Regions from separate parts of the Pseudoalteromonas sp. BSi20311 genome, predicted to be linked through region 3. Evidence: predicted binding sites of a transcription regulator. Region 3 holds the regulator's gene; each other region holds the start of a gene.
The links. The regulator sigma-54, encoded in region 3, starts transcription at its own class of promoters, with help from an activator protein. The targets are predictions, from matches to a motif close to GTTGGCACGNNNNTNGNNT.

Region 1: a site for sigma-54 is predicted at 2,631-2,649, ahead of P20311_RS09520 (PAS domain-containing sensor histidine kinase). Genes of this name have one in related genera too.
Region 2: a site for sigma-54 is predicted at 5,645-5,663, ahead of glnA (glutamate--ammonia ligase). Genes of this name have one in related genera too.

What each region holds. Positions count from the first base shown of each region.
Region 1 is NZ_BADU01000083.1:4,657-15,223, forward strand. It holds gene P20311_RS09510 (sigma-54-dependent Fis family transcriptional regulator) at 204-1,640, shown strand; gene P20311_RS09515 (DNA-3-methyladenine glycosylase I) at 1,954-2,556, opposite strand; gene P20311_RS09520 (PAS domain-containing sensor histidine kinase) at 2,686-3,798, shown strand; gene P20311_RS09525 (sigma-54 dependent transcriptional regulator) at 3,795-5,219, shown strand; gene fliE (flagellar hook-basal body complex protein FliE) at 5,377-5,709, shown strand; gene fliF (flagellar basal-body MS-ring/collar protein FliF) at 5,730-7,445, shown strand; gene fliG (flagellar motor switch protein FliG) at 7,438-8,478, shown strand; gene fliH (flagellar assembly protein FliH) at 8,482-9,285, shown strand; gene fliI (flagellar protein export ATPase FliI) at 9,304-10,567, shown strand, end outside.
Region 2 is NZ_BADU01000002.1:49,271-59,837, reverse strand. It holds gene P20311_RS00415 (DUF2959 domain-containing protein) at 1-479, shown strand, start outside; gene P20311_RS00410 (MBL fold metallo-hydrolase) at 615-1,706, shown strand; gene P20311_RS00405 (BLUF domain-containing protein) at 1,780-2,205, shown strand; gene P20311_RS00400 (CBM9 family sugar-binding protein) at 2,283-3,011, shown strand; gene typA (translational GTPase TypA) at 3,387-5,210, opposite strand; gene glnA (glutamate--ammonia ligase) at 5,719-7,125, shown strand; gene P20311_RS00385 (DUF4124 domain-containing protein) at 7,240-7,761, shown strand; gene glnL (nitrogen regulation protein NR(II)) at 7,843-8,913, shown strand; gene ntrC (nitrogen regulation protein NR(I)) at 8,929-10,314, shown strand; gene P20311_RS00370 (Crp/Fnr family transcriptional regulator) at 10,346-10,567, shown strand, end outside.
Region 3 is NZ_BADU01000188.1:38,559-49,125, reverse strand. It holds gene P20311_RS18030 (ATP-binding cassette domain-containing protein) at 1-457, opposite strand, end outside; gene P20311_RS18025 (calcium/sodium antiporter) at 723-1,691, shown strand; gene P20311_RS18020 (KpsF/GutQ family sugar-phosphate isomerase) at 1,695-2,666, shown strand; gene kdsC (3-deoxy-manno-octulosonate-8-phosphatase KdsC) at 2,667-3,218, shown strand; gene lptC (LPS export ABC transporter periplasmic protein LptC) at 3,215-3,769, shown strand; gene lptA (lipopolysaccharide transport periplasmic protein LptA) at 3,759-4,298, shown strand; gene lptB (LPS export ABC transporter ATP-binding protein) at 4,295-5,020, shown strand; gene P20311_RS17995 (RNA polymerase factor sigma-54) at 5,355-6,854, shown strand; gene hpf (ribosome hibernation promoting factor) at 6,881-7,168, shown strand; gene ptsN (PTS IIA-like nitrogen regulatory protein PtsN) at 7,173-7,625, shown strand; gene rapZ (RNase adapter RapZ) at 7,645-8,487, shown strand; gene P20311_RS17975 (HPr family phosphocarrier protein) at 8,505-8,777, shown strand; gene mgtE (magnesium transporter) at 8,884-10,242, shown strand; gene P20311_RS17965 (YgiQ family radical SAM protein) at 10,330-10,567, opposite strand, start outside.

The sequences.
Region 1 (10,567 bases), on a different contig from region 3:
TATATGTCGTTTAATTCATCCTAAGTATGTATGTCACTAAAACTACCCAGGCAATTAATAGTTATAAAGTATTGACTTTGTGCGGCCAGTGTCTGTTTTTTGGCGTTAATGTCAAAAAATCGCCGCTATTGCTTGCATCCAAACCCAACTGGCTTACAATTTGATTAATAAAACAAATTAGTGAAATAAATGGCTCGCTAAAGATGATCTTAATTTTAGATAATAATAACAATCGCTCTATTGGATTATACGCATCGCTTACTTTTATTGGTGAGGCGGTACAGTTGCAAACAGAAGCTGACTTTGAACAGGCATGTAGCCACTATCAAAACAAAGAATGTATTGTGGTGTTAGGTGCTTTGCAGTCTTTAGATCACGAAAGTTTAATTAAACGATACCCAACATTTCCTTTTTTACTCATTGGTGAAACGCTTAAACCTTTGTTGAGTTTGGCTAATGTTGTGGGGTTGATATGTGAGCCATTTACTCATGAAATAACCACACAGCTGTTACACGACTGTCAGCAATATCAGCGCATGTTGCCGCATGAACATAAAAATAATAAAGAGAAAAGCACCTTTGATGGTCTTGTTGGTGAAACCAAAGCCGTAAAAGATTTACGCTTTTTAATTACGCAGGTTGCTAAAACCGATGCTAACGTACTTATTTTAGGTGAGTCGGGCACAGGTAAAGAAGTAGTTGCCCGAAACGTACATTTGCTTTCTAAGCGTAACAAAGGCCCATTTGTACCAGTAAACTGTGGGGCAATTCCTGCAGAGCTACTAGAAAGTGAACTATTTGGTCATGAAAAAGGCGCGTTTACTGGGGCTATTTCAGCACGAAAAGGCCGTTTTGAGTTAGCGCAAGGTGGCACGCTATTTTTAGATGAAATCGGCGACATGCCACTGCAAATGCAGGTTAAGTTACTGCGAGTGCTACAAGAGCGCAGCTATGAGCGCGTTGGTGGTACTAAAGCGATTCAAGCTGATGTGCGTGTTATTGCCGCAACCCACCGAGACCTTGAAAACATGATAGAAAAAGGCTCATTTAGAGAAGATTTATACTATCGCTTAAATGTTTTTCCTATTGAGAGCCCATCTCTTGCTCAACGCGCAGAAGACATACCATTACTACTTAAAGAGCTTATGCGCCGCGTAAATGAGCAAAGCGGTACTACGGCTAAGTTTACAGAGCGTGCTATTGATAGTTTAAAAGAACATTCTTGGCCGGGTAATATCCGTGAGCTCGCGAACCTAGTTGAGCGTATGGTTATTATGTTCCCAGATAAGGTGGTGGATGTTCCTGACTTACCTAACAAATACCGCTACATTGAAGTTGAAGCCTATGAGCCTCAGTATCCAGAAGAACTGATGGAGCGTGATGCGTTTAATGATATTTTTAGCGGCGGATTTAGTGAAGACGAAATAGATCTAGAAGATGACTTTGCTCAGGCCGCACCTGGTTTATTGCCCGATGAAGGTATTGAGCTTAAAGAGTACTTAGCTGAGCTTGAAATTAACTTAATCACACAGGCATTAGAGCGCTTTGATTACGTTGTCGCCCGTGCTGCTGAAGTACTTGGCGTAAGGCGAACCACACTGGTCGAAAAAATGAAAAAATATAACTTGTCTAGGGATTAAGAGCAAAGTGCAGGTGTTATATTTTAGGTATTAGGTATTAGGTATTAGGTATTAGATATTAGGTTAGAAAAACTAAACACCGGTAGTTACACTGAATCCGTTACAGGTTCTATTTTTTAGCAGGTTTACCCCACGTCTGCGTTGGGTGCCAACTTACTGTTTTTTGGGTAAATATAACAATTAAAGGGTTAAAACCAAAAAGCCTAAAGTTATGCTATTTGCTTAACCTTTAACCTTTAACCTTTAACCTTTAACCTTTAACCTTTAACCTTTAACCTTTAACCTTTAACCTTTAACCTTTAACCTTTAACCTTTAACCTTTAACCTTTAACCCTAACTTTTTAACTTCTTCTTTTCTAAAGCAATTATTACTATGATCGTTAACCATTCCACAGGCCTGCATGTAGGCATACACTGTGGTTGGGCCTAAAAATTTAAAGCCACGCTTTTTTAAATCTTTTGCAAATAATGTTGATGCCTCAGTAACTGCAGGGTAATCCGCAAGCGTCTCTAAATCGTTTACCTGAGGTTTATTACCAACAAACCGCCACTGGTAATCACTAAAGCTGCCAAACTCTTCTTGAATAGCAATGAAGCACTTTGCATTATTAATTGTTGCGGCTATTTTTAAGCGATTGCGAACAATTCCCTCATTTTGCATTAATGTTTCTATGTCGTGTTCAGTAAAGGCCGCTACTTTATTTACGTCAAAGTTGGCAAAGGCGTTTTTATAATTAGCGCGCTTTTTTAATATGGTGTACCAGCTGAGCCCCGCTTGTGCCGATTCTAATGTCAAAAACTCAAAAAGTAGGTGATCGTTATACACAGGTACGCCCCATTCATGGTCATGGTAATCCACGTAGTCTGGTTTTGAAGTATCTAACCATGGACAGCGATACTGAGCTTCCTCTTTCATGCTTATTCCTTAGCGCGTCATTTTTACGGCACGTATTTTAACTGTTTAAATTGTTGATATTATAAGGAAATAATTTTGGTACATATTGTGCATTATCCAGTGTATCTACATTATTTTAGAGAGTTGATTATGGCCCTTGCAAGTGTGCTAAAACCTCAGTTTATTTCTGCTAATCAGTATAACCCATGTTTACTGCAAGAGGAGTATGTTGGTGAGTTGAGTGATTTGCGTCAACAAGCAAGTTGGCTCTCTCATCTGGTTGATACCATGCCTGCGGGCGTGATTGTACTTGATGGTAAAGGAATGATCGCTAAGGCAAACCAAATAGCTATCGATATGCTCGGCGAGCCATTAGAAGGAGAGAAGTGGTTTAGCGTTATTCAGCGCTCATTTCGTCCTCATCAAGATGATGGTCATGAAGTGTCGTTAAAAGATGGACGCTTAATAAAGCTCGATATTACTGCACTCGCGCCTGAGCCTGGGCAACTTATACTAATGACCGATTTAACCGAAACCCGACGCTTACAAAAGCGAGTCGCGCATATGCAGCGTTTAAGTGCCTTAGGTAAAATGGTGGCGTCTTTGGCTCATCAAGTACGCACACCGTTATCAGCGGCTATGTTGTATGCTGCAAATTTAGGCTCAAAACGCTTACCCGAAGCTTCTCGCGGCAGTTTTCATACTAAATTAATGTCACGTTTAAAAGATTTAGAAACCCAAGTAAACGACATGCTGTTATTTGCTAAAAGTGGTGATCAGCAAGTTGTTGAGCAAGTGTCGATGCAACAGCTACTAAGTGAAGTTAAAGCCGGTGCCGATGCTATGGTAGCGCTCAATGATAGCGAATTAAATGTGAGCTTACCTGAACCCGATATTGAAATTATGGGTAACAAAACAGCATTGGCAAGCGCAATTCAAAACCTAATTCATAATAGTATTCAAGTCATTGGCAGTGGTGCACAAGTACATCTTAGTGCTTTGCGTGATACGCAAGACCCTGATTATGTCCGCATTAGTGTTAGTGATAATGGCCCTGGGATTGACTTAGCGCAAAGCGAAAAAATATTTGAACCCTTTTATACCACTAAAAGCCAAGGTACTGGTTTAGGACTTGCCGTTGTAAGTTCAGTGGCCAGTGCACATCAGGGACGTGTTGAAGCAAACAACAACCCACAAGGGGGAGCAATTTTTAGTATGTTGCTACCTATTAGTGTCACATCTAAATTAGGGGAGTCACAATGAGTAACACTATTTTAGTTGTAGAAGATGACGCCGGACTTCGTGAAGCATTAATTGATACGCTTGAAATGTCAGGTATAGCCTGTATGGCCGCCAATAGTGCCGAGCAAGCCATGGTGCTACTAAAAAAAGAAGCATTTTCATTGGTGGTCAGTGATGTACAAATGGGCGCAATGAGCGGCTTGGATTTATTACGTAGTATTAAATTAAATTACCCTGATTTACCCGTACTAATGATGACGGCCTACGCCACTATTGATGATGCTGTAGAGGCTATGCGTTTAGGCGCGATTGATTATATGGCTAAGCCATTTGCACCAGAAGTGCTATTGAATATGGTGAGTCGTTACTTACCAGAAAAAGAAAAAGAAACAGACGGGCCCATTGTCGCCGATCCTAGTAGTATTCAATTACTCGAACTTGCTAATAAAGTTGCTCGTTCAGATGCCAGTGTGATGGTGCTTGGGCCAAGTGGCTCTGGTAAAGAAGTACTGGCGCGTTATATTCATGACAAATCAAAACGCTGTAATGAACCGTTTGTTGCGATTAACTGTGCTGCTATTCCTGAAAATATGCTCGAAGCCACTTTATTTGGTTATGAGAAAGGCGCGTTTACCGGTGCTATTCAAGCTTGCCCTGGTAAGTTTGAACAAGCACAGGGCGGTACTATTTTACTTGATGAAATCACCGAAATGGATTTAGGCCTGCAAGCCAAGCTGTTACGTGTACTACAAGAGCGTGAAGTTGAGCGTTTAGGTGGTCGTAAAACCATTGCACTGGATGTACGTGTGCTTGCCACAAGTAACCGAGAGTTAAAAGAAGCGGTTGCTGAAAACCAGTTCCGCGAAGATTTATACTATCGACTCAATGTTTTCCCACTGCTGTGGCGACCACTGTGTGAGCGCCCAGGGGACATTATAGTGTTGGCTAAACATTTGATTGAACGTCACTTAAGTAAAAGCAAAGAGCCAATGGCGTATTTAGATAGCAGTGCAGAGCAAAAACTGCTTAGCCATAGCTGGCCCGGTAACGTACGCGAACTAGATAACGTTATTCAGCGAGCATTAATTTTACGCAGTGGGAATAGTATTGATGAGCATGCTATTTTTATCGAAAATCTAGCTCCAACGCATTTTGTGGCAGAAACTAAAGCTGACATTGAGCCTGTAAAAAGTAGTCTCAGTAACGCTTATTATGATGAAAAAGCAGCGCCTGCAGATGAGCAAAAAAATGATTTGTTAGCCGTCGATACTGGTAGTTACAAAGATGAGCTTAAAGATAAAGAACATCGTATTATTTTAGAAACCTTGGCACGCTGCCAAGGAAAACGTAAAGAGGTCGCCGAAACCTTAGGTATTAGCCCGCGTACTTTACGCTACAAATTAGCACAAATGCGTGATTTAGGTATTTCCCTCCCAGCATAACCCCCATAAGCCCTAAGTTCAATCACTTGAATTTAGGGCTGTCAAAACTCTGACTGCTTAATTATTTTACTTAAAGCGTTGTTTTAATTGATTTTAATTTTTGGCATGTTTTGTGCTTTATTCTCTTTAAGAGTTTACTGCATTATCAGAGACAATTATGAAAATTCAAAACAGTGCTTTATTTCAAGAAATGCAATCAATGGCTGCAGAAGCCACACGTAGTAATCAAGTTAATAACTTGCCAACGCAAGTGCAATCAACCTCTACAGCACAGTTTGGTGACATGTTGAGTAATGCCCTTAATACAGTGCATGAACTTCAGCAAGACGCAGGGCAAAAAGTAAAAGCGGTAGAGAATGGCGACAGAAGCGTGTCACTTGCCGAGGCTATGATTGCTTCGCAAAAGTCTTCTGTGGCATTTGAAGCTACGGTACAGGTTCGTAATAAGCTTGTTGAGTCTTATAAAGAAATTATGAACATGCCTGTTTAATTAGGTAGTGGAGAATTATTGTGGCGCAATCTAATCAATCTACAGATCTGGCACTTGCTGATGGCATGATGGAGCAAAGTGAAAACGAAGATCAACAAGAGCAAAAATCAGGCTATTTCAGTGCCCTTGGCGGTGTTGATGTTTTACGTCAAATTACCCTGATTGTTGCATTAGCTATTTGTTTAGCCATTGCTATTTTCGTTATTATTTGGGCTCGTCAGCCAGATATGCGCCCTTTAGGTAAAATGCAAACTGAAGAGTTAATAGAAACACTCGACTTTTTAGATGCACAAAAAATTGACTACCAACTTGATGGCAATGTGGTCTCGGTGGATGAAACTGAATATCAAAATATCAAGTTATTGATGACCCGTGAAGGTTTAGATCAAGGGCCTACATCAGGTAGCGACATTATTATGCAAGACATGGGGTTTGGGGTAAGCCAACGTTTAGAACGTGAGCGCCTTAAACATGGCCGTGAGCAACAACTTGCCCGTACTATAGAAGAGCTAAATAATGTTACTCGCGCCAAAGTATTGTTAGCTATTCCCAAAGAAAATGTATTTGCCCGTAGAGAGAAAAAACCCTCTGCGACTGTTGTACTTACTCTTAAACGCGGTCGCTCTCTAGATGGCGAAGAAGTTGACTCGGTTGTTGATATGATAGCTTCAGCGGTACAAGGGCTTGAGCCTTCGCGCGTTACTGTGACCGATCAAAATGGTCGTTTATTAAATTCAGGCTCGCAAACCTCTTTAGCTGCACGCTCGCGTAAAGAATACGATATAGAACGTAAACGTGAGCAAGAATACCTAGAAAAAATCGACAGTATTTTGATCCCCGTGGTTGGATTAGGTAATTACACCGCACAAGTAGATTTAAGTATGGACTTTAGTGCGGTAGAAGAAACACAAAAACGTTACAACCCAGATTTACCTGCGGTAAGAAGTGAAACGACCTTTGAAGAAAATAATATTGGTGGCCTAGCGGTTGGTATTCCAGGCGCGCTGACTAATCAGCCACCAGTTAACTCAACTATTCCTGAAGATGCGATGGCGGGCGGTGCAGGCACTGCAACCTCACCGAGTAGAACTCACAAAGAAGCCACTCGTAACTATGAACTCGATACCACTATTTCACATAAGCGTCAGCAAACCGGTGTGATCCGCAGAATAAGTGTGTCCGTGGCGGTCGATTACTTACCTACGGTGGGTGAAAATGGTGAAACAACCATGACACCACGCTCGGTAGAAGCTTTGTCAAATATTCGTCGCTTGTTACAAGGTGGCGTAGGCTTTGATATGCAACGTGGCGATGCTCTTGAAGTAGTAACCGTGCCATTCGTTCGTGAAGACTCAGCGCTTGATTTTGAATTGCCTTTATGGGAACAAGACTGGTTTATGAAAATGATGCGCTTAGTATTAGGTGCGCTGGTTATTATTGTACTGATATTAGCTGTTGTTAAACCTATGCTTAAACGCTTAATTTACCCAGATAATACACTTGAAGAATATGATGAAGACTCTCTTAGTTCAGGTGTTGACCTTGGTGACAGCACATTAGATATGCTAAATAATGACTTTGATTCTGCTTCAGTTGGCTTCTCAAGCGATGGTACACTACGCTTACCAGACTTACATGGCGACGAAGACTTATTGAAAGCGGTTCGTGCCCTTGTAGCCAATGAACCAGAACTATCATCACAAGTAGTTAAAGCGTGGTTAACAGAAGATGACTGATCAAGAACAAAAACAACTACCACCGACGTTTGATGTTGATAAGCTCGATGGTGTAGATAAAGCGGCGATATTATTGCTGAGCTTATCTGAAGAAGATGCAGCGCAAATCCTTAAACACTTAGAGCCAAAACAAGTGCAAAAGGTAGGTATGGCTATGGCGGCAATCGATGATTTGTCGCAAGCTAAAATTAGCGCAGTTCATAATTTGTTTATCGAACAAATTCAAAGTTTTAGTACGATAGGTTTTCAGTCTGAAGATTTTATCAAAAAGGCACTTACAGCTGCATTAGGTGAAGATAAAGCCGCCAGCTTAATAGACCAAATTGTTATGGGCTCAGGCGCTAAAGGGCTTGATTCATTAAAATGGATGGACTCAAAGCAGGTAGCTAACATTATTCGTAATGAGCATCCGCAAATTCAAACAATTGTGCTTTCTTATTTAGAGCCGGAACAATCAGCTGAAATTTTAGCGCAATTTCCTGAAAAAGTGCGCCTCGATTTAACCATGCGTATTGCTAATTTAGAAGAAGTACAACCAGCGGCTTTACAAGAATTGAATGAAATTATGGAAAAACAATTTGCTGGTCAAGCAGGCGCACAAGCTGCGAAAATGGGTGGCTTAAAAGCGGCTGCAGATATTATGAACTACCTCGATACCAATGTTGAAGGGCAGTTAATGGATTCTATCCGTGAGCATGACGAAGAAATGTCACAACAAATTCAAGACTTAATGTTTGTTTTCGAAAACTTAATGGATGTAGAAGACAGAGGTATTCAAGCAATTTTACGCGAAGTGCCGCAAGATGTACTGATGAAAGCCATTAAAGGCACTGACGAAGCGCTTAAAGAGAAGATTTTGGGTAACATGTCTAAACGTGCCGCTGAAATGCTTGCTGATGACTTAGAGGCTATGGCACCAGTGCGTATTAGCGAAGTAGAGGCAGCGCAAAAAGAAATACTCTCAACAGCACGTCGTCTGTCAGATTCAGGTGAAATTATGCTTGGTGGTGGCGGTGGTGAGGAGTTCTTGTAATCTATGAGTAACTCTAAGGGTCGCCCGTTACAGGCAGATGAAGCTGATGAGCTATTAAAAAATTGGCCAATTCCTGACGTTGCGCCAGATGAGCGAAGTTTTGGCAATCGCTCTACGGCTTATGGCACACCCTTAGCCGAGCTATACCGTAAAGAAATAGCAAAAGAACAAGTAGAAGAACCGGAAGAACCAGAGCTGCCTTCATTAACTATGGTAGAGCTGGAGCGTATTCGCCAAGATGCCTACGAAGAAGGCCTTAAACAAGGGCACGAACAAGGCTATATAGATGGCTTTGACAAAGGCGTAACCGAGGGTAAAGAGGCGGGTTACAAAGAAGGTGTAGAGCTGGGTAAAACACAAGGCCAAGAAGACGTTAAACCCTTAATTGATGAGCAGTTGACCAGCCTGCGTGGCTTACTAGATAGTTTAAGCGACCCGCTTAAAAAAGTGGACGAGCAAGCAGAAAAACAGCTGGTACAGCTAGCCACTATGCTCAGTGAAGCGATTATTTATCAAGAAGTAAAAACATCACCTGATATTATTTTACATACTTTGAAAAAAAGCATTGATGCACTTAATGCAGAACAAGAAAAAGTTCGAATTCATCTTCATCCAGATGACTTAACGCTGATAAAAGCCAGTTATGGTGAACAAGCTATTGAAGATAATCATTGGCAATTAATTGCAGAACCCACTCTAGAGCGGGGCGGTTGTGAAGTTAAAACAACGTTATCATCTTTAGATATGACCTTGAAAACCCGTGTCAAAGAAACGTTGGATAGCTTTTTGCATAATAGTGGTATCTAACTTTTTTATTGGCGTGTCATGTCTGTGAGCGATACTTCATTAAGCGAACGCTTATCTCAATACCAACGACATATTAAAATTCCAGCGCCTGCAGTCGCGGGAGTTTTAACGCGTGTGGTTGGTTTAACACTGGAAGCCAAAGGTTTGCGCGCTCCGGTAGGCAGCCAATGTAAAATTGAAACAATGAACGGCTTTGTTGACGCTGAAATTGTTGGATTTAACGATCAAACTTTGTATTTAATGCCTAACGACCACATTTCAGGCGTACTTCCTGGTGCGCGAGTTATCCCCCAAGTTAATGACACAGGTTTGCCTGTTGGCATGAGCTTACTTGGTCGAGTGGTAGACGGCTTAGGCAGACCTTTAGATGGCTTAGGTAAAATTAATGCAGAACATACACTCAAATTTGCTCAAAATGCAATAAACCCTCTTGCAAGACGCCCCATTAGTAAGCCTATGGATGTGGGGGTACGTGCTATTAACTCGGTGATTACTGTCGGCCAAGGCCAGCGCATGGGCTTATTTGCAGGCTCTGGTGTGGGTAAATCAGTATTATTAGGCATGATGACCCGAGGCAGTGAAGCCGATGTGATTGTAGTGGGTTTAGTCGGTGAGCGTGGTCGAGAAGTAAAAGAATTTATTGAAGAAATACTGGGTGTTGAAGGGCGTAAACGTTCAGTTGTTGTTGCAGCCCCCGCTGATGCCTCACCATTAATGCGATTAAAAGGCTGCGAAAGTGCGGTAACCATTGCAGAGTATTTTCGAGATCAAGGTTTAAACGTATTGTTATTACTCGACTCGGTGACGCGTTATGCTATGGCACAGCGTGAAATCGCCCTTGCCGTCGGTGAGCCCCCTGCAACAAAAGGTTACCCACCTTCAGTATTTGCTAAATTACCTGCGCTGGTGGAAAGAGCGGGTAATGGCGGGGAAGGGCAAGGCTCTATTACTGCCTTTTTTACCGTACTGAGTGAAGGCGATGACATGCAAGACCCGATTGCTGATGCTGCACGTGCCATACTTGACGGACATATTGTTTTATCTCGTGATTTAGCCGACAGCGGCCATTATCCTGCCATTGACATAGAAAAATCGATTTCTCGAGTTATGCCTCAAGTGGTGTCTGAATCGCACATGCAACAAGCTCGGGTGCTTAAGCAAGTGTATTCAATGTATCAACAGAACAAAGACATGATCACCTTGGGCGCTTATCAAAAAGGCAGTGATCAAATGCTCGATCAGGCAATAAACATGATGCCAAGAGTGAACGCATTTTTACAAC
Region 2 (10,567 bases), on a different contig from region 3:
AATCAGCACTCGAACGCCTTACTACGTTAATTAATTTTGATGGTGGCGAATTACAAGATGCTTACAATCAACTTAATGACGATTACGAGTCGAGCTTAGCGGCGGCAAACGAAGTATCAAGTAACATAAATAAAGTAGAAGATGTTGCCGATGCCTTGTTTGATGAGTGGAGCGATGAGCTAGAGCAATACAAAAGCGCCTCACTTAAGCGCCAAAGCAGTAAAAAACTAGCTGCAACTCAGCGCCAGTTTAGTCAGTTACTTCGCTCAATGCGCAGTGCTGAAAGTAAAATGGAACCCGTGCTGTCATCACTAAAAGATAATGTACTGTATTTAAAACACAACTTAAATGCACAGGCAGTTTCCGCTATTAAAGGGGAATTTACTAACTTAAAACGTGATATTCAGTTACTCATGAATGATATGAATAAATCGATTGAAGACTCAAATAAGTTTATTGAGCAAATGAATAAAGCCTAAGAAGCGTATTAGCATTTACTCTAAGCCCGCTAAAAATAGCGGGCTTTTTTATACACATTTTTGTTACTTTTTATACTTTTTTAATGTCCCGCTTTTGTTACACTTTCAGCAAGTTAAAAATAATAATTAAAAACCATGAAACCATATACGCTCTGTTTAACCTTTGTCTACAGCCTTCTGGTGGCCTGTAGCACAGCGAATAATGTTAATGTTATTGCAGGTCCAGATACCCTTGTTCCACTAAATCAACACGGTGAGCATAGGGGTCGCTATCATAACCTTTATCCTGGTAAAAAAAGCTACCCTATCAGCTGTGAAAATGATTGTTATCCTGCACACATCAACGTTCTCTGCGAAACCGAGGGTGAACAATGCCAGTATCAAGAGAAACAGCCAAACCCAAAACTAGACACAAATTACACCGTTCGTTGGCTAGGCCATGCGGGGTTTATGATCAGCACCCCTAACGGGCAGCAAGTGGTCTTTGATCCTGTAAAAGCGCAATTCGATTCACCTGTAGCACTGGGCTTTAAGCTCGCAGGTGGTATTTATCGACAACCTGGCGATTGGCTAACATCTGACGAGCTTACCCATTTAGATGCGGTTATTTACTCTCACCTTCATTACGATCATTTTAATAAAGCAGATATTGAGGAAATAGGCCGCCAACCGCGTTATTTAACACCTCTTGGCATGGCTGATAATTTTCCTAGTGATGGCTTTAATATTAGCGAAATGGCATGGTATGCAAGTACTAAAATTGATGATTTAACTATTCATGCGCTACCTGCACACCACTTTAGCAGCCGTGTGTTAGTGCCCTTTATTTATGAAGACAACGATAAAGATCTGTGGAATGGCTGGCTACTTGAACAAAATGGCAGCACCTTATTTTTTGCAGGCGACACTGGCTACTCAAAACACTTCAGCGATATACAGCAAAAATATGGCGATATTGATGTGTGCTTAATGCCGATAGCGTCTTACTACAGCGAAGATAACCCTAACTGGTATCGTTACGTTCATACAACTCCAGAAGATGCTCTAACAGCAGCACAGGAGCTCAACTGCAAAATAATGATACCTTGGGGATATGGTAACTCAACATGGAAAATGGGCGATCGCACGAGTCACTCCGCTTTACTGCGTTTATTACATATGCATAAAAAAATGGACTCGAAAATACCCCTGTATATTTTAAATGAAGGTGAAAGTATTAAACTTTAATCAGTCATTTACATAATTAGCAATAACTTCTCTGCTGAACTATGTTTAATTAACTAAATAGTGAGGAGATTTTATGTTTCTTGTGCGACTCATTTACGCCAGTAAAATAAGTAGTGGTTTTGGGCCTGAAGATATAGAAAGTATCTTACAAAGTGCCCGAACCTACAATGTAAAAACAAACGTCACCGGCATGTTATGTTTTAGCAATGATTACTTTTTACAATGCCTTGAAGGCTCCAGAACGGCTGTAAATAATACCTATCAACAAATATTAAACGACAAGCGTCACCACAATGTAATTATGCTCAACTATACCCAAATTCCCGAGAGAGAGTTTGAAAAATGGTCAATGGGCTATGTACCGCAATCTAAGCTAACCGAATCGCTGAATCTCAAATTTTCAGGCTCCATTGATTTTAATCCTTTTAAAATGTCTGGAGAAAGTGCGCATTTATTAATGCTGGCATTAAAAGACAGCATAGCAGGCACAATAAGTTAGTATAAAAGTAGACTATGAGATTGTTTTTAATAGCTATTTAAGCCAAGCTAAATCATCCTTAATTGATGAGATGATTAATGAAAAAAACACTACTCGCTTTTAGTTTACTTTTTGCCCAGCCACTCATGGCTATTGACGTTAGTCATACACCAACAGCTATAACTATTGATGGTGTTTCTGAAAGTGCATGGAATAGCGCCACATGGCACTCTATGCCACACCTAATGGATGGTACACTTCCCTCATCAGATGTTGACTTTAAAGGTCGCTATCGTCTTTTGTGGGATGAAAACTACTTGTATTTACAAGCAGACATTAGTGATGATGTGCTTATTGATACTCACCCAGATCCAACGGATAAATACTGGGACGATGATGCCTTAGAAGTGTTTATAGATAGTGACGCATCGGGTGGTAATCATCAGTTTAATCATACCGCGTTTGCCTATCATATTGGCCTTGATAACCAAGCAGCCGATTATGGGCCTGATAAAAAAGCGCATTTATATACCGACCACTTAGTTAGTAACTGGAAACGCAATACCACTGCGCCCTATAACATCACGTGGGAAGTGGCGATAAAACTCTACCCAAACGATTTCCAACAAGGCGCACAAAACACTCCGCTTAAATTAACGCCAAAGCAAGTAGTCGGCTTTATGCTCGCATATTGCGATAACGACGGCAGTAAAGTTCGTGAGCACTTCATGGGTTCACATGAAGTACAGCCTGTTAACGGCAGTCGCAACCTTGGCTATATAGATGCTGATGTGTTTGGAAAAATCACTCTACTACCGAAAAAGTGATGAAGTTAGCGAACTGGCCTTTTTGTTGGGTTGAGCGCAACGAAACCAAAAAAAATAGGGGTTTTACATTATCAGTTGTTTTAGCTCTTACTCTTTTACTTCTCATTCTCTTCTCTTTGTATAAAGATTTTTTAAGTAAATTATCTACAAAGCGGATAGAGGCGCTGCGCTTTTAGATGAAAAGATTGTATTGCATGGTTTATAAAGTCTAGCGGCTTTCACCCAATAGCCATATTAACAACCAAGCTACCCAATAACACTGTTCTAATCTGACAGCTGACGACTTATAGCTAACAGCGCTTGTTTTCAAACACAAAAAAGCCGCTGTATTTTGCAATACAGCGGCTTTTAAAATCATTGTTCTAAATTAATAGATTATGACTTAGGAGCACGACCCGCACGTTTACGCTCATTTTCAGTTAAATGACGCTTACGAATACGAATGTTCTCAGGTGTAACTTCTACTAACTCATCATCAGCAATAAACTCAAGCGCTTGCTCAAGTGAATAGTTAAGTGCTGGTGTAAGTGTTTGTGCTTCATCTGTACCAGATGCACGAACGTTAGTAAGTTGCTTACCTTTAAGCGCGTTAACTGTAAGGTCGTTATCACGGCTATGAATACCGATAACCATACCTTCATAAACTTCAACACCGTGACCGATAAATAAACGGCCGCGCTCTTGTAAGTTAAATAATGCGTTAGTAAGTGCTTTACCTGTTGCGTTTGCAATCATTACGCCGTTCTTACGAACACCTAGCTCGCCACCTTTGTGCGGACCGTAGTGATCGAACGTATGGTAAAGTAAACCAGAACCCGACGTTAATGTCATGAACTCAGTTTGGAAACCGATTAAGCCACGGCTTGGGATCATAAAGTCCAAACGCATACGGCCTTTACCATCTGGGGCCATGTCAGTAAGTTCACCTTTACGAAGACCAATTTGCTCCATGATAGAACCCTGGTGCGCTTCTTCACAGTCAATAGTTAGTGTTTCATACGGTTCTTCTAACACACCATCAACAGTACGTAAGATAACTTCTGGACGAGATACAGCTAACTCATAACCTTCACGACGCATGTTCTCGATTAAGATACCTAGGTGTAATTCACCACGACCCGATACACGGAAGCTATCTGGGTTATCTGTATCTGCAACGCGAAGTGCAACGTTGTGTACTAATTCTTTGTCTAAACGCTCACGAATGTTACGTGATGTTACAAACTTACCTTCTTTACCACAGAAAGGTGAGTTATTTACAGAGAACGTCATCGTTACTGTTGGCTCATCAACACTTAATGGAGGTAATGCTTCAACGTTGTTAGGACAACAAAGCGTATCTGAAATCTTAAGCTCGCCAAGACCCGTTACCGTTACGATGTTACCAGCGTAAGCTTTATCAGTTTCAATACGTTCAAGACCTAAGTAGCTTTGTACTGAACCAATTTTACCGTTACGTTTAGACCCGTCAGCGCTAATAATCGTAACTTGTTGGTTAGGTACAACTGAACCGCGTTTGATACGACCAATGCCAATTACACCTTTATAAGAGTTGTAATCAAGCTGTGAAATCTGCATTTGGAAGTCACCTTCAGGATCTGCATCCGGTGGTGATACTTCGTCAACGATCATCTTGAACATAGGTTCCATGTTATCTGATGCTTCGTCTAAATCTAATGTAGCCCAACCATTGATTGCTGATGCGTAGATTACTTTAAAGTCTAACTGTTCATCAGTTGCGCCTAGATTGTCGAATAAATCAAAGATTTGATCCATAACCCAATCAGGGCGAGCACCTGGCTTATCAATTTTATTGATAACAACGATTGGCTTTAAGCCTTGCGCGAATGCCTTTTGCGTTACGAAACGCGTTTGTGGCATTGGGCCTTCTTGAGCGTCAACAAGTAGTAGTACTGAGTCAGCCATCGAAAGTACGCGTTCAACTTCACCACCGAAGTCGGCGTGTCCAGGAGTATCTACGATATTGATATGGTAATCATTCCAAGAGATAGCGGTGTTTTTCGCTAAAATGGTAATACCACGTTCTTTTTCAATGTCGTTTGAATCCATCACGCGCTCTTCATTACCGCCGCGTGTTTCTAATGTACCTGATTGCTCAAGTAGTTTATCAACCAGTGTTGTTTTACCGTGGTCAACGTGGGCGATAATTGCTATATTTCTTAACTTTTCGATACTCATATGTTCACTCAGAGAAATTGAATCTCATTGATCCTGCAGGGGCTATACGTTCTCACCTGCGCTTTCACGAGATGTCCCAGCATAGGATTTAAAAGGGCGCATATTATCCCCTATAAATGGAATGGATGAAAGTTTATCCAAAATAAAATTTCAAACTTTCGCAATAAAATAATTAACTCTTTGTTTTAAAAAAATTAATTTTGATGATTAATTTTTATAAATTAATCTCAAAAGGTGGTTTTGGATTAATTTAAAGCGACTTTACTGCGTATTTTGCATTTTCTTTGTGTTAGTCTAAGGTGATTAATTTGCAAGCAATTATAACCCTGTAAATGTTGCACCGTTTTGGAATTATTACGCACCAAAACAGTGCTTAATCTATGCCGCCTTTATACTGTTTATATATTTTCACATAAAAAACAACAAATTATAATAGTGGCACAAAATCAGCTTATAGGTATTTAAAGTATCTAAGCAGCAATAATAAAACCCAATAGTTGGAGGACACATGTCACAATCGGTTTTAGATTTTATTAAAGAAAATGACGTTAAGTTCATTGATTTACGCTTTACTGACACAAAAGGTAAAGAGCAACATGTTTCTATTCCTCATCATCAAGTTGATGAAGATTTTTTTGAAGATGGAAAAATGTTCGACGGTTCTTCAATTGCTGGCTGGAAAGGCATTAATGAATCAGACATGGTATTACTACCTGATGCAGATTCAATCAAGCTTGACCCTTTCACAGAAGAAACAACACTTATCGTTCGTTGTGACGTGGTTGAGCCTTCTACATTACAAGGTTATGAGCGCGACCCTCGCTCAGTAGCTAAACGCGCTGAAGAGTACATGCGTTCTACCGGTATTGCTGACACCGTTTTATTCGGTCCAGAACCAGAATTTTTCGTATTTGACGACGTTAAATACAAATCTGACATGTCAGGTTCAATGTATAAAATTGATTCTAAGCAAGCAGCTTGGAACTCAGATAAAGAATATGCAGATGGCAACACAGGCCACCGTCCAGGTGTTAAAGGCGGTTACTTCCCAGTTGCACCAGTAGATGACTTCCAAGATTGGCGCTCTGCAACATGTTTAGTGTTAGAAGAAATGGGCCAAGTTGTTGAAGCGCATCACCACGAAGTGGCGACTGCCGGTCAGAATGAAATCGCAACTCGCTTTAACACTATGGTTTTAAAAGCAGATGAAATCCAAGAAATGAAATATGTTATCCATAACATGGCTCATTTATACGGAAAGACAGCAACCTTTATGCCTAAGCCTGTTGTTGGTGATAACGGTTCTGGTATGCACTGTCACCAATCTTTAGCTAAAGACGGCGTAAACTTATTCGCAGGTGATAAGTACGGCGGCCTTTCTGAAGACGCGCTTTACTACATTGGCGGTATCATCAAACATGCTAAAGCAATCAACGCTTTTGCTAACGCGTCAACTAACTCGTATAAACGTTTAGTGCCTGGCTTTGAAGCACCGGTAATGCTTGCATACTCTGCACGTAACCGTTCAGCGTCAATCCGTATTCCAGTGGTTCCATCTGCAAAAGGTCGCCGTATTGAAGTACGCTTCCCAGATCCAACTGCTAACCCATACCTTGCTTTCTCTGCAATGCTTATGGCTGGCCTTGACGGAATTAAAAACAAAATCCACCCTGGCGATGCCATGGATAAGGATTTATATGACTTACCAGCTGAAGAAGCAGCAGAAATTCCAACTGTGGCAGCATCACTAGATGAAGCACTAGCAGCATTAGATGCAGACCGTGAGTTCTTAAACCAAGGTGGCGTATTCACTAATGACCTAATTGATGCTTACATTGCACTTAAGTCAAAAGAAGTTGAAAAACTTAACATGACGACTCACCCAGTTGAGTTTGAAATGTACTACAGCTGTTAATTTATTAACCGATAAATAATGTGTGTTTTAAGCCCGCTTTGCGGGCTTTTTTTATGGCAAATTTAACGGTTCTACACTAAAGTGAAGTAAGTTTAAACAATGCAGGGTGGCAGGATGGTAGGTAAGGTTTTGTTGCTATTAATAGCTTTAGTGTTAAGTGTTAATAGCCATGCAAGCAATAAAAAAATTTATGCATGGAAAGACAAAAATGGTGTGCTGGTTTTTTCAGATACCCCTCAACCTGGCGCCAAGGAGGTTAAGCTCACCAGCCAACACTTAAACATGCCTGCAACAAATACTGACATTCTTGATACTTCACCGACTAAAACAGCGGTCAAGTTTAAAATTAGTATTACATCACCAGAGCCCAACCAAACTATAAGAGAAAACACCGGTTCAGTGTACGTTTCAACTCAGATCGCTCCTCGCTTTGAAGCTGGATTTACTATTGGCTTGTTTTTAAATGGCATTGCTATTGGTGAACCCAGTGATACCACCACCCTGGCGTTAAGAGATGTAGAACGCGGCCAACATACACTGCAAGTTAAACTTTATAATAAACAAAACCAAGTAATTGCAACTAGCCCTGAAAGTGTATTTTTTATGCATCGTAAAGGCCTTAATATAGGTCGGTAATTGCAGTTAAATACGTATAATTAGCGTATATTTTACTAAAAACCTTGCCTACCTCCCCAGGCGCACTAAAATGGTGCAATAATGATTAATAAGACACATTTTAGCCCAGAGCTACTAAATATAATTTGGCAAAACCAAACCACCGCCCTGATGTTACTTGATGAAAGCTTTACGCTTATTTACGCCAACACCAGTGCTAGTGAATTACTTGGTTTAGGCGAAAAGCGCCTACTCGGGCAAGCGTTCGACGACTTATTCAATTACCACTCTATCGACTTAAAACGTATTGCACAGTATTCGTTAGTTGATGGTGTAGACTGCCACCAGCATAGAGCTGACGTGGTGTTTATCGATTCTCGCCATGCAAAGTTAGCGGTCAGCACACGACGAATAAAGCATAACGATACCTTTTATATTTTATTTGAATGTCGACAAACTGATGACGAAATAAAGCACGATCAAGTCTCAAATCAAATGCATCAATACCAAGCTGCACGCAACTTAATTCGCGGTTTAGCCCATGAAATTAAAAACCCACTGGGTGGAATTCGCGGGGCGGCGCAATTATTGCAGTATGAAGGTGATCAGCAAGAAAGAGATCAATGTGCAGAACTGATAATTGAACAAGCCGATCGATTACGTGAATTAGTTGATAGGCTCCTTGGGCCTAATCAGCTACCGCAAAAATCGTATGGCAATATACATCAAACATTAGAGTCGGTTGTAAAACTCAGTACCTTAGATAACAACCGCGATATTAGGTTAGTTAAAGACTACGACCCGAGTATTCCTGATGTTTATATTGATCAGAGCAAAGTTCAACAAGTAGTGCTAAACATTGTGCGTAATGCACAACAAGCATTGGTAGATGGTGGCGAAATAAAAATAAAAACGCGGATTAATTACCAGCATCGTCGTCCTGGCAAAGCCCCTAAAAAGGCACTGCTTATTCAAGTCATGGATAACGGCCCGGGTATTGATGCCAATTTACGCGACACCTTATTTTACCCTATGACCACCAATAAAGAAGGTGGCTCAGGACTTGGATTATCTATAGCGCAAACCTTGATTGATCAACATGACGGCTATATCGAATGTGATAGTTGGCCGGGACATACTGAATTTAATATTTATCTGCCGTTTACAGATTAATACTTTGGAGTTTGCATGAAAACAGCTTGGCTTGTAGATGATGATGCCTCAATTCGCTTTGTACTAGAAAAAGCACTGACTCGCGCAGGGTTTGAAGTAGAAAGTTTTGCAGATGCGCAAAATGTACTTAACGCGCTAAAATTTAGTCAACCTAGCGTATTAATTTCCGATGTACGAATGCCTGGCATGGACGGTATGGCATTACTTGAGCTAATAGCAGAGCAAACGCCAGGGCTACCTGTGATCATTATGACCGCCCACTCAGACCTTGATTCAGCCGTTAATGCATTCCAAAAAGGCGCATTTGAGTACTTAGCTAAACCGTTTGATTTAAATGAAGCGGTTGCACTGGTGGAAAGCGCCTATCGTGCTAATTCGACCAAAAAAACCAAACGAAAAACCGCCCCGCCAAAAAGTGCCCATATTATTGGCGAAGCCCCGGCTATGCAGGAAGTGTTTCGTGCTATAGGTAAGCTGTCAGCATCAAGTATGAGCGTACTCATCAACGGTGAGTCAGGTACTGGTAAAGAGCTGGTTGCCAGCGCTTTGCATAACCACAGCCCGCGTAAAGAAAATCAATTTATTGCCCTTAATATGGCGGCTATTCCTAAAGAGTTAGTTGAGTCTGAATTATTTGGCCATGAAAAAGGCGCTTTTACCGGGGCCGATAGCGTGCGTAAAGGCCGCTTTGAACAAGCTAATGGCGGTACCTTATTTTTGGATGAAATCGGTGATATGCCACTGGATGTACAAACCCGCTTATTACGCGTATTAGCCGATGGCGAATTTTATCGCGTGGGGGGTCATCAAAGTATAAAAGTAGATGTACGCATTATTGCTGCCACCCATCAAAATTTAGAAGAGCTGGTAAAACAAGGTAAGTTTAGGGATGATTTATTTCATCGTTTAAACGTGGTTCGCCTGCGTTTACCTGCTTTACGCGAGCGTCCCGAAGATATAGAGCGCTTAGCGCTACACTTTTTACATAAAAGTGCAAAAGACCTGCAAGTAGATAGCAAAGTATTAAGCCCTAAAGCGATTAAGCAACTGTGTTTATTTAATTGGCCTGGGAATGTTCGTCAACTTGAAAACACCTGCCGCTGGTTAACCGTTATGGCGCCTGGAGAGCTGATTGGCGAGCAAGATTTACCTCCTGAAATTATTGATAATGCCGCCGCAACCCAAGAAGGCGATTGGCTAGATTCATTTCAGCAGTGGCTTAATCAAGAATTTAAACAAGGTAAAGAAAATATTTGGCCGGATATTCAAGCCCAGCTAGAAACCCGCTTAATCAAAACAGCCCTCGCTAATTGTTCTGGCCATAAACAAGAAGCCGCAGTAAAAATTGGTTGGGGTCGCAATACGTTGACCCGAAAATTAAAAGAGCGCAATATTAGCTGATATTTTATAAGACTAGCGTCCTAGGTTATTAATGAAGTTAATTGAAAACATCCCTTTGTTTAAGCAAATGGAAATTATAAATCGCTTAGATTTTTTTAAAGAATTCACACTCAATGAGCGCCAGATTTTGCTTGAGTCATTTGGTTTACTTTATTTAATAAATAAAAATCAGTTTTTATTTAAAGAATTTGATAATGACAAGCGACTGTTTATTGTGCTCAGTGGATCTTTAATGGTGTTTAAACACAATCAC
Region 3 (10,567 bases):
GACGTGCCATACCACCAGATAACTCTGAAGGCATTAAATCTTTAGCACCACGTAAGCCAACGGCTTGAAGTTTCATTAAAACCACTAGACGGATTAAGTCTTCACTGAGTTGTGTGTGCTCGCGGATAGGAAATGCGATATTGTCAAACACCGACATATCGGTAAATAAAGCACCGCTTTGAAATAACATGCTCATGCGTTTACGTGCCGCGTAGAGTTCTTTACGCGACATGGCGACTATGCTGTCTTTTTTAAATAAAATATCACCGGAGTCAGGTTTGAGCTGGCCACCAATTAAGCGCAGCATCGTGGTTTTGCCAATTCCGCTTGGCCCCATAATGGCAGTAATTTTACCCTCTGGGACATCAAAGCTCATATTTTTATATATGACCCTATCGCCTCTAGAAAAGGTAACATCCTTTACTTCTACTATTGATTGCGACAAGTCGCTCTCCATAACAATATTCTCTCATATTTCTATTTTAAGGGTTTTTTGGTCAAGATGGAAAAAACAATTCGTAAGATTTTGTAATAGCGCCGCCAAAACAGTTATAAGACTGCGATAAATTGACTTAACCGACGCTTAAACAACCAAATCAACTTAGTAAAAAATTATTTTAATAACCGTCTAATGTATTACAGCTTACTCTTTTACTTATACTTTTATGGTGGCTTTTGTTACTATTCGCGCTATCTGAATTTACACTAGCTGGCTTATCACAATGGTTACCTCGTTTGTCATTTTAATTCTCGGTTTTGCAGCTCTCGTATGGAGTGCAGACAGGTTTGTTTATGGTGCAGCTGCACTGGCTAAAAACTTTGGCGTACCAACATTAATAGTAGGTTTAACCGTGGTAGCTATGGGCTCATCGGCGCCTGAAATGATGGTATCCGCTTCAGCTGCTTTGGCTAATAAAACCGATACGGCGGTTGGTAATGCGGTAGGTTCAAATATAACTAACATACTATTAGTATTAGGTATTACAGCGCTTTTAAGACCACTTTCAGTTTCTTCAAGTACACTAAGGCGTGAAATTCCATTGGTATTACTGGTGTCTATCGCCACTTGGTATATTTTTTCAGATAACTACTTTTCGTTTTTTGAAGGCGCAGCCTTACTGTTTGGTTTTGTTGTTTTTATTGGTGGGCTTATTTTTGTCTCACTGCGAGCAAAAAACCAAGACGACCCCTTTGTTAGCGAAGCCTGTGATGAAGTACCTGACAACGTACCAACCAAAAAAGCCGTTTTTTGGCTGGTAGTGGGTATGATTTTACTGCCGGTTAGTTCACACTTTTTAGTTGGCTCAGCCGTCGATATTGCTAAATACTTTGGCCTAAGTGACTTAGTAATTGGTTTAACCATAATAGCCATAGGTACCAGCTTACCTGAACTTGCAGCCTCTATTGCGGGTGTTCTTAAAAATGAAGATGACCTAGCACTGGGTAACATTGTTGGCTCAAATATTTTTAATATTCTCGCGGTGTTACCGCTGGCAGGATTAATTAACCCATCAGTTATTGACGCATCAGTAGCTAACCGTGATGTTATCATTATGATAGGTGCAACCTTGGCACTTATTGCTATGTCATTGAACTTTAGAGGTCAAAGACGTATCAATAGACTAGAAGGTGGCTTGCTCATCGTCGCATTTATGATTTACCAAGGTTATATTTTTAGTCAAGTAGGGTGATCCATGGCAACGCTAAATTTTATTCAACAAGGCTTACGCGTCCTTGATATAGAACGCCAAGCACTCAACGATATCGCACAATACGTTAATGAAAGCTTTAACCAAGCGTGTCAATTAATGTATGACTGCTCAGGCCGTATAATTGTTATTGGCATGGGTAAATCGGGCCATATCGGTAATAAAATAGCAGCCACTTTAGCGAGTACTGGTAGCCCCGCATTTTTTGTTCACCCTGGTGAAGCGAGTCATGGTGATTTAGGTATGATCACCGCCAGTGATGTAGTTATGCTTATTTCTAACTCTGGCGAAACCAGTGAAGTGCTTAATATTATTCCGGTATTAAAACGCATTGGCGCTAAAATGATTGCTATGACAGGTAACGAAACGTCAACTATGGCAACATTGGCAAATGTGCATGTGTGTATTAAAGTTGAACAAGAAGCCTGCTCATTAGGCCTAGCGCCAACGGCAAGTACCACGGCAACACTCGCTATGGGTGATGCAATGGCAGTCGCATTATTGGAAGCCCGTGGCTTTACCGCAGATGATTTTGCTCTGTCGCATCCAGGTGGCAGTTTAGGCAAACGCTTACTGCTAACCTTAAAAGATGTAATGCACAGCGGTATTCACACGCCTATTATTAATGAAACGCAAACCATTAAAGACGCCCTAATTGAAATGTCAGCCAAAGGGCTTGGCATGACCGCTATTATAGATGGTAACCAACAATTATCTGGTTTGTTTACCGATGGTGATTTACGTCGTATTTTAGAGCAACGTGTTGATATACACAGCACAGAAATTAATGTTGTGATGACTAAATCATGCACAACAGCCACACAAGACATGCTCGCGGCTGAAGCACTGAACATTATGGAACAAAAACGTATTAATGGTTTAATTGTGATTAATGAGCATAATCAGCCCATTGGCGCACTAAATATGCAAGACTTACTAAAAGCGGGAGTGCTATAAATGCAGTTTGAAGATCTTTACCAACCGTTAAGTGATGATGCAAAAGCGCGCGCCAAAAAAATAAAATTATTAATTTGCGACATTGATGGTGTGTTTTCTGATGGGCGTATTTATCTTGGCAACCAAGGTGAAGAGCTCAAAGCATTTAATACCAAAGACGGATTTGGCATTAAAGCCCTTATTAATAGTGGTTTTGAAGTTGCCGTGATCACAGGTCGTCACTCACAAATAGTTCAACAACGTATGAGTAGCTTAACCGTACAACATATATACCAAGGCCAAGAAGACAAACTCATCGCCTATCAAGAATTAAAACAAAAATTAGCGCTTAGCGATGAGCAAATTGCCTACATAGGCGACGATGGCCCTGATATGCCGGTAATGGAAAAAGTCGGGTTTGCAGTAGCCGTGAACGACGCCCACCCGCTGATTAAACGCTTATCGCATTATGTTACTCAGCTGCCTGGCGGCTTTGGCGCAGTGAGAGAACTAACAGACTTACTAATGCTTGAAAACAATAAGCCACTTACCAGCCAAGGAACCAGTTCATGAATGTAGCGCGCATTATACTGAGCGTTTTATTCATAAGCTGTATGGTTTGGCTTTGGTATCCTTACTTTACTCAAGTAGATATTGTTGCGGATGAACAAACTCAAGTTATTGCTAAACCCGATTATACCGCGATTGAGCTAAAACAAACCGCTTATAATGATCAAGGTAAAGTAAGCCATAAAGTGACTGCGGTAAAAATGGAGTTATATCAACAACTCGGTTTTACCTTTTTTGAAAAACCTATATTTACGTTATATAACGAACAGCAAACATGGCGTATTAACGCTGATGAAGCCACCCTCTACGACGATCGGCAACTGGTGTTAGAGGGTAATGTGAAAGCGCTAAATTTAGTCGATAACGCCATGATCGATACGATCACAGCCGATAGCATCAATGTAGATATAAAACTACTGACTATGCAGTCACAGCAGCCAGTCGTTATTACAGGACCTAATTTAAAAATCATCGGTAAAGGCCTTGAAGCCGATTTAAAAACCGAAGTGATTAAACTTATTAACCATACGCGAACCCTATATTATGACCAATAACCTATTTAAAATTTTAATTGTTCCTTCACTACTGATTGCATTTCATAGCCATGCAGAGGAAACCGTTGAAGCCCCTGCGGCTAATCAAATTTCAATTAGTGCTGACAGACAGGAAGGTCAATTAAAAGAAAACGTGGGCATTTTTGAGAAAAATGTTGAAATTATTCATGGTAATCGCCGCATTACCGCCGATCGTTTAGAAGTACATAAACGTGATGACTTAGGCGAGAATAAGCAACTTTTAATTGCCACAGGTAGCCCTGCTTACTTTGAAGAAACACAAGCTGATGGCACCATCATGAGCGCCAGTGCCAATGAAGTTCGCTATGATGTATCGCAACGTTTTTTAACCTTAATCGGTGATGCCAGTATCGCTCAAGCAGGTCAAAAAATTACCGCTAAAAGTATCACCTACGATATAGAGCAGCAGTTGATTAGCGCAGAAAAAGATGAAAATTCAACCGATCGTGTACACACCATTTTGGTGCCTGTTGAAAACAAAAAAGAAGACGATAAAGGCCAACCATGAGCACATTAAAAGCAGAGCTATTAGCAAAAAGCTATAAAGGCCGTGAAGTGGTGAAAAATGTTGGCCTAGAAGTCGAAGCTGGCAGTATTGTCGGTTTACTTGGCCCCAATGGCGCAGGTAAAACCACGACCTTTTACATGATTGTAGGCCTTGTACCGAGCGATAAAGGTAAAATATCAATAGATGATCAAGATATCACTTTATTACCTATGCATAGCCGAGCTCGCTTAGGGATTGGTTACTTACCACAAGAATCATCGATTTTTAGAAAGCTGACGGTTTACCAAAACTTAATGGCTATTTTAGAAACACGTAAAGAGCTTAATAAACAACAGCGTGAAGATACCTTAAATAATTTACTTGATGAATTTAGCATTCAGCATATTCGTGACAGCCAAGGTATGGCTCTGTCAGGCGGTGAACGCCGCCGTGTTGAAATTGCCCGGGCATTAGCAGCAAATCCTAAATTTATACTATTGGACGAACCCTTTGCAGGGGTTGATCCTATCTCTGTATTAGATATTAAAAAGATCATAGAGCATCTTAAAAATCGAGGGATTGGCGTATTGATCACAGATCACAACGTACGCGAAACACTTGATGTTTGTGAAAAAGCCTACATAGTTTCTCATGGGGAGTTAATTGCATCAGGCACTCCAGATTACGTATTAAACGATAAAACAGTACGCGATGTTTATTTGGGCGAGCAGTTCAAGCTCTAATATTTGTGTTATTCCACTAAGCATCTGCTAAGATTAATTATACTTAGGTCTGTTGACCTTTCAAGGTTGAATTTGCAGCAGTCTGTTTGGTATTTAGGCAAGGCAGAGCCTATGTGATGTGGTATTCCCCATAAATAGGCGATAACGCAGCATCAATGCCAAACAGGCGCTGCCCTTCGGGTTCTGCCTAGGGACGATTTACTTTTTGTTGCTCGGTTTTGACTTAGCCCACTAGGTTACAAACCTCGCGCCGCGATTAAACCGCCCCTAGTTTGAACAAATTTTAATCCGTAAAGGTCAACAGACCGTAATTTAAAAGGATTGTTAGAGATAAATGAGGCAATCATTACAGCTGCGCATGGGCCAGCAACTTACAATGACTCCACAGTTGCAACAAGCAATTCGCTTATTGCAGCTCAGTACATTGGATCTCCAGCAAGAAATTCAAGAAGCGCTCGATAGCAATCCCTTGCTTGAAGTTGAAGAACAAGATTACAGCGAAGATGCTGCGGGTAAAAACGAACAAAAAGCCGATAACGATGAATCAACGCTAAGTACTTCAGCTGACGAAAAACCTAGCGAGTATGAGCAAGACAGCGGCGAAGCCATGAGCAAAGACACCATTAGCGATGATATGGCAATGGATGTTACATGGGATGAATACATGAGCGCAGCACCTGCCTCTTCATCGGGACCGATGCCTGAAGATGAATCAATTTATCAAGGCTCTTCAACTGAAACGCTGCATGAATATTTAATGTGGCAATTGCAACTGACGCCATTTAGTCCTACAGATGAAGCCATTGCGATTGCAATAGTAGAAGCCGTGGACGACTCAGGTATTTTAACCCTTAGCTGTGAAGAAATTTTAGAAAGCTTTAATCAAGAAAACGACGACGAAGATGAAGTTGAACTTGATGAAATAGAAGCGGTATTAAAGCGTATTCAATTATTTGATCCGGTAGGAATAGCCGCGCGTAGTTTACAAGAGTGCTTGTGTATTCAACTTAATCAGTTTGATAAAGACACGCCTTTTTTAAACGAAACAAAAATGATTTTAACCGATCATATTGATTTGCTGGCTGCACGTGATTATCGCACGTTAATGAAAAAAACTAAGCTCAAAGAAGATGAGCTTAAAGAGATCATGACGTTAATTCATACCCTTAGCCCAAAACCGGCGGACACTATTGTCAGAGAAGAGTCAGAGTATGTTATTCCTGATGTGTCGGTTAAAAAAATTAAAGGGCGTTGGGTGGTTGAACTAAACCCTGATAGCATGCCTAAAATTAGGGTAAACAGCCAATATGCGGCTATGTCACGTACTGTTAAATCAAGTGGTGATAGCCAGTTTATTCGCTCACACTTGCAAGAAGCAAAATGGTTTATAAAAAGTCTAGAAAGTAGAAACGACACGCTACTTAAAGTAACTAACTGTATTGTGCAACAGCAACAGGCCTTTTTTGAACATGGTCCTGAGGCAATGAAGCCTATGGTGCTTAATGATGTGGCAGAAATGGTAGAAATGCACGAATCGACTATTTCACGTGTTACTACGCAAAAATACATGCACACACCACGGGGTATTTTTGAGCTTAAATATTTCTTTTCAAGCCATGTAAGCACTGAAAACGGTGGCGAATGTTCATCAACAGCAATTCGCGCATTAATTAAAAAATTAATCGCAGCAGAAAACTCAGCTAAACCATTGAGTGATAGTAAAATTGCAGATATATTGGCAGAGCAAGGAATTAAAGTAGCAAGGAGAACTATTGCAAAATATCGCGAATCTCTAGCTATTCCCCCGTCGAATCAACGAAAAAGTTTGATTTAAGGCGTACAACAAAGAGGAAAATGTTTATGCAACTGAACTTAACTGGTCGCCATGTAGATATTACTGACTCGCTTAGAGACTACGTAAATAGTAAATTTGCAAAGCTGCAGAGGCACACTGATCACATAACGAATGTGCATGTTATTCTCGATGTAGAAAAACTAAACCAAAAAGCTGAAGCAACCGTTCATGTTAGTGGCGCTGAAATTTTTGCCTCTACTGAACATCAAGATATGTATGCCGCTATAGACTCGCTGATTGACAAGCTAGATCGTCAAGTAATTAAACACAAAGAGAAACTTGCTCGACACTAACACTATGAAACTAAGCTCACTTATCTGTCAGGACTGCAGTAAAGCTGCGGTCCTTTTTAATAGTAAAAAAAGAATTTTAGAATTTATCAGTGAATTGGCTCACAATAAACTGCCCTATTTAACCCAACAAGATATTCTCAACGCGTTAACCGCTAGAGAAAAGCTAGGGAGTACAGGTATAGGCCGAGGAATTGCAATTCCACATGGTCGTATGAGTGGTGCACAAGAGCCTCTTGCACTTATACTGGTGAGCGAAACGGCTATTAATTTTGATGCGATAGATAACCGACCGGTCGACATTTTTGTTGCCTTAATTGTCCCAGACGGTGACAATCAACAGCATTTAAAGACCTTAGCTACCATTGCAGATAAGCTCAACGAAAAAGAATTTTGTAAGCAATTACGGGCGGCAAAATCCGACAATGAGCTGTACCAAGTCATTGTCAGTCAACCGTAGTAACAATAAAGGGTGATAAATGGAATTAATAATTATAAGTGGTCGCTCAGGTTCTGGTAAATCTGTTGCGTTACGGGTTGTTGAGGATTTAGGTTATTATTGTGTAGATAATATTCCTTTAAATTTATTACCATCTCTTGTTCGTAGTGTTTCCGACAGCTACAACAAAATTGCCGTAAGTGTTGATGTGCGTAACTTACCTAAAGAGCAGCAACAGTTTAATGAAATCATTGAATATTTACCTGGTTTCACTAAACCAACGGTGTTTTATTTAGACAGTGACGATCAAACATTAATTAAACGCTTTTCGGAAACTAGGCGTCTTCACCCTCTTTCGATTGACTCACTGCCGCTTGATTTAGCAATAAAAAAAGAAAAACAACTACTGGATGTTTTGATCAATCATGCTGATCATATGATTGATACCACTGATTTAAGTGTGCATCAGCTGGCTGAGTCTATCCGTGAAAAAATACTCGGTAAAAAAGACAAACAACTGATCATTACCTTTGAGTCATTTGGTTTTAAGCACGGTATACCCAAAGAAGCAGATTACGTATTCGATGCCCGATTTTTACCAAACCCGCATTGGGAGCCTGAACTTAAGCCACTCACAGGGCTAGATCAACCGGTAAAAGACTACCTAGCCAGCCACAGCATAGTACAAAAATTTACATGGCAAATTCAAACCTTTGTACAAACATGGTTGCCGCATTTAGAAAGAAATAACCGCAGCTATTTGACCATAGCCATAGGTTGTACTGGTGGACAACACCGTTCTGTTTACTTAGCGCAAACTATAGGTGAAAGTTTTGCAATGAGTCATCCTAATGTAAAAATTCGTCACAGAGAACAAGAATAACATCAAAGAGAATAGTAATGCGGTTAGAAAACACATTTTTAATAAAAAACAAGTTAGGCCTGCATGCCAGAGCAGCTACGGTGCTGGCACAGCTTTCTGTGCAATTTGATGCCTCAATCACGTTATTTCAAGACGATAAACAAGCCGCTGGCGACAGTGTATTAGCACTTATGTTACTCGAAAGCAGTCAAGGCAAAGAAGTTAAGGTAGTATGTGAAGGCCCTGACGCAGAGCCTGCACTTAATGCAATTGGTGAGCTCATTGACCAACGATTTAATGAGCAAGAGTAATCCTGCTTATAAGCTAAGGTTAATAGTGGTTGAGGTAGTTTACTGATATAAAGTAAGATAAAGCGATACCCCATCATCGTGTAATAAAATTTAATTAAGGACGCCAATGCCTGAAGCTTTAGAACAAGATATTCCACTACAACAACTAAAACAGGTGACTAAGTCACTAAATAGTGGTCAATTTGTTCAAGTTAGGCGCATGCTAGCAAAAACGGCACCTTGTGATACCGCACTTCTTTTAGAATCATCTCCCCATAAAATTCGTCGTATGCTCTGGCAACTGGTTGATCCTGATGTACAGGGTGATGTACTTGAAGAGCTCTCTGAAGACGTACGTTTGGGCATTATTGCGCAAATGGCACCTGAGCACATTGCTGCTGCAACAGAAGACATGGGCCATGATGATTTAGGGGAAGTACTACGTAGCCTACCAGACACCGTATATAAAGACGTTGTTAGCGCTATGGATATTCAAGATAGAGAGCGTGCAACACAAGCTCTATCTTACCAAGAGCGCTCTGCTGGCGCCTTGATGAATATAGATACCGTAACTATTCGCCCTGATGTAACTCTAGATGTTGTACTACGTTATATTCGCTTACGCGGTGAACTGCCAGAGGGCACCGATGACTTATACGTTGTAGATAAACATAACTGTTTTTTAGGCGCCTTATCGCTGAGCACTTTATTAACTAATCCCCCTGAAAAAATTGTTCAGGATTTAATGGATGAAGAGTGTGAATCTATTCCTATTTCTATGGATGAAAGCGAAGTAGCGCAACTATTTGAACGGCATAACTGGATATCGGCACCAGTTGTCGATGACAACGCGCATTTGCTTGGTCGTATTACTATTGATGATATCGTTGATGTTATCCGTGAAGATGCAGAGCATAGCTTATTAAGCTTAGCGGGTCTTGATGATGAAGAAGATACCTTTGCGCCGGTCTTAAAAAGCTCTAAAAAGCGCTCAATTTGGCTAGGTGTAAACTTACTAACTGCATTGCTGGCTGCAATTGTGGCGAGCTTTTTCGAAAACACCTTAGCTATATTACCAATTCTTGCTGTGCTCAATGGCATTGTCCCGTCAATGGGTGGGGTTGCAGGCAGCCAAACCTTAACTTTGGTTATTCGCGGTATCGCGGTGGGCCATATCAACCAAACTAACCAACGTTTTTTATTATTAAAAGAACTCGCTATCGGCGCGATTAACGGTATGGTTTGGTCTATCCTAATTGCCGGTGTCGTTGCGCTTTGGCAATGGGATTTCAAACTCGGTGGTGTTTTAGCGTTTGCTATGTTTATGAATTTAGTTGCAGCAGGTATTGCGGGTGCTAGTATTCCACTATTGCTTAAAAAAATGAAAATAGATCCAGCACTGGCAGGCAGTGTGGTACTAACCACAGTAACTGATATTGTTGGTATATTTGCCTTCTTAGGTACTGCGACTTGGTTATTGATTTAATCTTTTTATAAACGTTTATAAACAAAAACACCGCATCAATACGCGGTGTTTTTGTTTAAGCCGATAGTTACTTTACATAAGTTAAGGCTACTTAGCGCGCTGGCGATTACCGCCTACCTTAGGTTTAGTGTTGGCTTTTTTAAACTGACTAAAGCCAGTATGACGAGTAAGCGCAGGACGACCGCCCTTATTGCCTTTACCGCCTTTGGTTTGCCTTTCATCTCTGCCTTCTTCTGGCACTAAACAATTTGGACCTTTACCAATGAGTTTAGCTTTGCCCATATTACGCAGGGCTTCACGGATCATTGGCCAACCGGCAGGATCA